2 regions of the Corynebacterium sp. 32222D000AT genome follow, and region 2 is predicted to be linked to the other one. Evidence: predicted binding sites of a transcription regulator. Region 2 holds the regulator's gene; the other holds the start of a gene.
What was found. Region 2 encodes LexA, which represses DNA repair genes until DNA is damaged. Its sites were predicted from a motif close to CGAACANNTGTTCG; they were not measured.

Region 1 (3,218 bases), on a different contig from region 2:
ACATCGTCGAGCGCCCGGGTGGTGGTCTTTTTATGCTCAAAGATCTTGGATACGTGGCGGAACTCGACGCGGGTTCCGGTGGTGGGTGATTCGGTCACTAAAAGCCCCTTGGTTGTTGCGTGTGCAGTAGCGGGTTCATTAAACGTGGTACAACCCCGGCAACGCGGTAGCCAGTGGGCTGGGCGCGTCGGCGGGGTGGAAGGTGCCGGGAGTTAAGTTTAGAGGTCTTCTTCCAGGCGCTTGAGGATGTCCTGCAGTTCCTCCGGGGTGCGCTCCACGGAAACGGAGGTGCCCTTGGAGTCTTCCTGCACGGCTTCCTGGACCTCGGGGGTGTGCCAGATCTTGACGAGCTCCTTGAGGGTCTCGTTGTCGGCGTCCTCCGAGCGCACGGCGAAGACGTTGATGTAGGGCTCGGCCTCCTCGGAGTTCGGGTCGTCCTGGACCACCGCGGTGGTCGGGTCGATGCCGGCGCGCTCCAGGAAGGAGTTGTTGATGACGGCCGGGGTGCCCTCGCTGTAGGCGGAGGTGGTCTGCTCGGCGCCGACCGGGGTGACCTTGACCTTGGAGGCCTTCTCGTCAATGTCGGCCGGGGTCGGGGTAATAAGCCCGTCCTGCTTCAGGGTGACCAGGTCCTGCTGGACCAGCAGGTTGATGGCGCGGCCCTGGTTGGTGGAGTCGTTCGGGATGGCGACGTTTTCGCCCTCGATGCCGTCCAGGGAGTTGTGGTCCTTCCAGAACAGGGCCAGCGGCACGATCTCGGTGGCGGCGATCGGCACCAGGGCGGTGCCGTTGCCCTTGTTGTACTCGGCCAGGAACTTCAGGTGCTGGAAGTTGTTGGTGTCCAGCTCGCCCTGCTCCAGGGCCTGGTTCGGGGTGGTGTAATCCGAGTAATTGACGATATCCAGGTCGAAGCCCTGGTCCTTGGCGGCGGTCTCGAATGCCGCCCAGGCCTTCTTGGAGGCGTCGGTGGTGCCGACGGCGATCTTCGAATCCTTGGTAATTTCCCCGCCCTCGGAGTCGGAGGAGCAGGCAACCAGGCCGGTCGCTGCCACGACGGTGGCGGCGGCTGCGGCAAGTGCGCGACGGATCTGCATGAGAATGGTCCTTTTCTGTGTGACTTTTATAAGGCCGGGCGGTGTCTCGGGGCAGTGCCCGAGCGCCGTCGGCAGGCGTAATAAAGCGGGTTGCGGGGCGCGCAACCTCGATGGGTTATAACCTAACAGTCTGTATACCGCTTTGTCTATTTACTTGCAGATTTTATGCATATTCACAGACTGCTCGGTTTGTAAGGTGTGAGTAATTAGAACACGAGTTCGTATCTTGCTAGGCTGTGCGGTGTGAGATTCAACGGTGGACGGGCGCTGAGCTGGTCGCGGCTGGAGCGGATCCTTTCCGGCCGCCCGGCGCTCACGCCTGTGCCCGTAAACCACAGCGCTGAGCAGGACGTACCGCGGGCTAAGGGGAAATCCGCGGTGCCGTTTGCGGAGCTGCACGCCGTGTCGAGCTATTCCTTCCTGCAGGGCGCCTCCGAGCCGGAGGAGTTGGTCGAACGCGCAGTTGAACTAGGCCTGGAATCCCTGGCGCTGGTGGACAGGGACGGGTTCTACGGCCTGATGAAATTCGCCGAAGCCGCCGCCCGCGCGGGCCTGCCCACGGTCTTCGGCGCCGAGCTGAGCCTGGACGAGGGCGTCCTGACGGTGCTGGCGCGCGGCCCGGAGGGCTACCGGCGCCTGTCGCGGCTTATCGCCCAGGCCAAGATGGCGGCCGGGGAGAAGGGCAAGACCGCCTACCCGCCGCTGGCGCAGGTCGCCCGCGCCCTGGGCGAGGAGGTGGTCTACCTCGCCGACGTGGACTGGGTGGACCGGTTGGAGCAGCTGGTGGGCGCCGCCGGGGCCGACAACGTGGTGCTTGAATACGCCAGCACCATGGTGCCGGCGGACGCGGACCGCCACCGCCGGCTGGATGCCGCCCGGGACGGCTGGGGGCTGCGGGCTATCGCGAGCGCCCGCCCGGCGGCGGCGCGGCGCACCCAGGCCCGCTTGGCGGCGGCGAAAAACGCCTTGGCCCACCGGCAGTCCCTGCAGCAGGCGGACCCGGACCAGCACCCGATGGGGGCGAGCTGGCTGCGCTCCGGCGAGGACATGGCGCGCCTGCTTCCCGGACGCGAGGATCTGCTGGCCGCCGCGGCCCAGCTGGGGCGCGACTGCAGCTTCCGCTGGGACGTTTTGGTGCCCAACCTGCCGCACTTTGACGTGCCGGACGGGCACACGGAGATGACCTGGCTGCGTACGCTGGTTTACGTGCGGGCGCGCAAGCGCTACGCGAGCCGGCCGGCCGATATCCGCGAGCGCGCGAAAAAACAGATAGAACACGAGCTCGCCGTGGTGGAGCAGCTGGGCTTTCCCGGATATTTCCTCATCGTCACGGACCTGGTGGATTTCTGCCGCCGGGAAAACATCCTGTGCCAGGGCCGCGGCTCCGCCGCCAACTCCGCGGTCTGCTTCGCTCTCGGCATCACGAACGCGGAGCCCATCTCCGCGGGCCTGCTCTTCGAACGCTTCTTGTCCCCGGACCGGGACGGCCCGCCGGATATCGACGTTGATATTGAGTCCGGCCGCCGCGAGGAGGTCATCCAGTACGTCTACTCCGCCTACGGGCGCCAGCAGGCCGCGCAGGTGGCCAACGTCAACACCTACCGCCGCAAGGGTGCGACCCGGGACGCCGCCCGCGCCCTGGGCTACCCGCAGGGCAGCGCGGACGCCTGGTCGAAGGGCACCGACGAGCCCCCGGCGGACGTGGTCGCACTCGCCGAGGAATTCCTGGGCCAGCCGCGGCACCTGGGCATCCACTCCGGCGGGATGGTGCTGTGCGATAGGCCTATCGCGGACGTGGTGCCCATGGAGTGGGCGCGGATGGAGGGTCGCTCGGTGCTGCAGTGGGACAAGGACGACTGCGCGGCCGCCGGCCTGGTCAAATTCGACCTGCTGGGGCTGGGCATGCTGGAGGCCCTGCACCACATGCAGGACCTGGTGGCCGAGTCGACCGGCCGTGAGGTCAACCTCTGGGAGCTAGATCTGGCGGAGGAGGCCGTCTACGACATGCTCTGCCGGGCTGATGCCGTCGGCGTCTTCCAGGTCGAGTCCCGTGCGCAGCTGGCCACCCTGCCGCGGCTGAAGCCCCGCGTCTTCTTCGACCTGGTCGTCGAGGTCGCCCTCATC
Region 2 (3,218 bases):
TGCTGCGCCTTATCCAGCACACCTGCGTGGTCGGCGGCGACAACAACGTCCCCGTAGGTGTCTGCGGCGAGGCCGCCGCGGATCCGATGCTCGCCGCCGTCCTCACCGGCCTGGGGGTTAACTCCCTGTCGGCCGCCTCGACCGCCGTTGCCGGCGTGGGCGCGCAGCTGGCCGAGCTCAGCCTCGAGGACTGCCGCAAGATCGCCGCCGCAGCCGTGTCCTGCGAAGGCCCCTCGGAGGCGCGCGACAAGGTCCGCGAACTCATTGAGGAGCTCGCGCAGCCTGAGGTCGAAAGCTAACGGCCCCGGCAGTCCAACTAAACAACCCGGCCGAGCCGCCGCCTTAACGCGGGGCTTGTGCCGGGTTGTTTGTATTGGAGGGGGTTAAGCGTCGACGATGACCACGGTGATCTCGCGCTCGCGCAGCGCGTCAACGAAGCTTTGCGGTGCCGCCGAGTCCGTGATGACGACGTCGATGTCCGAAATCTTGGCGAAGCTGACCAGGTAGTCGTTGCCCAGCTTGGAAGAGTCACACAGGACCACAACCTTTCGGGCGTTGGTCACGAACGCGGCCTTGATGGCCGCCTCCTGGGCGTCTGCGGTGGACAGTCCGTGATCCAGGGTCAGGGCGTTGGTGCCGATGAACGCGACGTCGGCGCGCAGCAGCGCCATGGTGCGCAGGGCGGTATCGCCGACCACGGCCTGGGTTATGCCGCGCACCGTACCGCCCAGTAGTTGGACGTCCTTGATGCCATTATTGGCCAGCGACAGGGCAATGGGCAGGCTGTTCGACACGATCGACAGTTGGTTGGCCAGGGGACTCGCTGCGATGAGATCGCTTAGCGCGTTCGTGGTGGTGCCGGCGTCCAGGAAGATGCTGCCCGGGGTCTCGGGGAGGAATTCGAGGGCCGCCTCGGCGATCGCGGATTTCGCCCCGGTGGCCGAGCGCGAGCGCGTGTCCAGGGTGAACTCGGCGGTCTGGAAGGTCTGCGAGGCCACCGCACCGCCGTGGACGCGGTGGACGACGCCCTCGCGGTCCAGGACGGCCAGGTCGCGGCGGATGGTCTCGGCGGTGACGTCGAATTTATGGGAGAGTTCCGTGACATTGACGCGTCCCTCGACGGCGGTGAGGGACGCAATCTGCCGACGGCGTTCTTCTGCATACATGGGGTAGTTCTCCTCGGTCCGTGGGTACGCGCGCGGATGGGCGCGCGCACACGGTGAAATGGGTCTACTCAAATTGTTCCAGAAAAACCGCGTGGGCAAACACAAACAGAAAAACCCAAGCACCCGGTTCTTGGGTTGCTTGGGTATTTCTTGAGGTAGATCGGGCAAATCGGAACTACGGCCATGAGGCGGGAGTGACCTTTTGCATGCCCCGCTACCTCAGAAAGGGGGAATAACGCGGAATGTTCCGGGGAATTAGAGCTTGCGCATCACGGAGACGACCTTGCCCATGATTTCCGATTCGTCCCCGTTGATAGGGGAATAGGCGTCATTGTGGGGCAGCAGCCACACCCCGGTGGAGTCGCGGTGGAACTCCTTGACGGTGGCTTCCTCGCCCTCCAGGAGGGCTGCGACGAAGTCGCCTTCCTCCGCCGTGGACTGCGAGCGGACGATGACCCAGTCCCCGTCCAGGATGCCGGCGTCCCGCATGGAGTCGCCGACGACCTGCAGCATGTAGAGATCGCCGCCGCCGACGACCTCATCCGGCATGGGGTAGTAGGTGTCGATGTTTTCCTCGGCCGTGATGGGGGTCCCGGCGGCAATGCGCCCGACGACGGGGATGTAGCTGACCTGGCCGGCATCGGGCGGGGTCTGCGGGAGATCCGCGGACTTGCTGGCCTTCTCGGCCTTCGCGTCTTCCTTCTCGGTGTTGAGGTGGCGGACATCGACGGCGCGCGGCTTGTTGGGATCGCGCCGCAGGAAGCCCTTCTCCTCCAGCTGCTTGAGCTGGTAGGCCACCGAGGAGGTCGACTGCAGGCCGGCGGCGTCACCGATCTCGCGGATGCTCGGCGGATAGCCGCGCAGGAGTACGGCGTCGTGAATGACCTCGAGGATGCGCCGCTGGCGGGCGCTTAAGGAGTCGAGTGTCGGTTTTTGTGAGGATTTGCTGGGTCGGGCCATGGTCTTTAACTCTCCAAGTTGACTAGCAGGTCGGTTAGTGGGGGACACAGGCGCTGCGGGCCCGCGAAAATTCCTACCTTCCTTTCTAGCACGAAATGTACAAATGTTCGAGATCTTCGCCCGTGCGCTAGACAAATTTTGGAAACCCTGCTATAAATCGAACACAGAACCTAATTCGAACATTCGAACGAAGGAAAGTCGGTGCCATGTCGGGGTCCGGATTTAGACTCGGTGGCACCAAGGAAAGGAAAGATTACTATGACTCTCGCATTTGATGACCGCCGTATCGCTAACACCGAATTTGCAGCTTACCGCACCGGTTCCCGCACCCCTTCCGTGGTGCCCGCGGCCGCGGTGTGGGAGCCATCGGTCCGAGATTTCGGGGATCGGCAGGGCGCGCCCGCCTGGTCGGGGCACGGCCCGGCTGGCGTGGGGTCGCGCTATTCTCGAACGCTCACGCTAGATAATCGAACAGACCGTCGTTCGCAGCCCGCGCTGAGCGCCGAGGATTTCGCAGGGCAGCCGCGCGGGATGGTCTCCGAGCAGGGGCGCCAGAAGGGCAACTACGCGCTCGGCGCTGTGTTCGGATGTGCAGTCTTCTTGGGCACGCTGGCGGCGGGCATGGGGCTTGTTGACGGCCCGGAGTCCGCCAGCTCGATGGGAGCCGTGGACAGTGCCATCACCCAGCAGGCTCACCTGAACTAGGCCGCGGTCCGGGCACTCGGCTTTCCCATCGCCGCGCGCAGTAGACTGGTAAGGCATCCGCGTGGTCCGCTGGTGCGGATGAAACCGGGAAGCTAGAAAGATACGGGGAGCGAGCCGAGTTGTATTGCCCATTTTGTCACCACGAACAGTCACGCGTCATCGACTCCCGCGTCGTTGACGCGGGTGCTTCCATCCGCCGCCGGCGCGAGTGTTCTTCGTGCCGGGGCCGTTTCACCACGGTCGAAAAGGCGGTGCTGTCCGTGGTCAAGCGCAACGGCCTGTCCGAGCCGTTTAGCCGCGACAAGCTGATCCGCGGCGTGCGCCGGGCCTGCCAGGGCCGTGATGTCTCGGACGACGCCTTGAAGCGCCTGGCCCAGGAAGTGGAGG

Region 1: a site for LexA is predicted at 1,303-1,316, ahead of ACEE23_RS08610 (error-prone DNA polymerase). Genes of this name have one in related genera too.

What each region holds. Positions count from the first base shown of each region.
Region 1 covers NZ_JBPPVW010000013.1:51,797-55,014, forward strand. Annotated here, with positions in the region: gene ACEE23_RS08600 (methionine ABC transporter ATP-binding protein) at 1-98, opposite strand, end outside; gene ACEE23_RS08605 (MetQ/NlpA family ABC transporter substrate-binding protein) at 219-1,094, opposite strand; gene ACEE23_RS08610 (error-prone DNA polymerase) at 1,338-3,218, shown strand, end outside.
Region 2 covers NZ_JBPPVW010000007.1:40,458-43,675, reverse strand. Annotated here, with positions in the region: gene ptsP (phosphoenolpyruvate--protein phosphotransferase) at 1-299, shown strand, start outside; gene ACEE23_RS05880 (DeoR/GlpR family DNA-binding transcription regulator) at 384-1,166, opposite strand; gene lexA (transcriptional repressor LexA) at 1,422-2,174, opposite strand; gene ACEE23_RS05870 (hypothetical protein) at 2,385-2,831, shown strand; gene nrdR (transcriptional regulator NrdR) at 2,951-3,218, shown strand, end outside.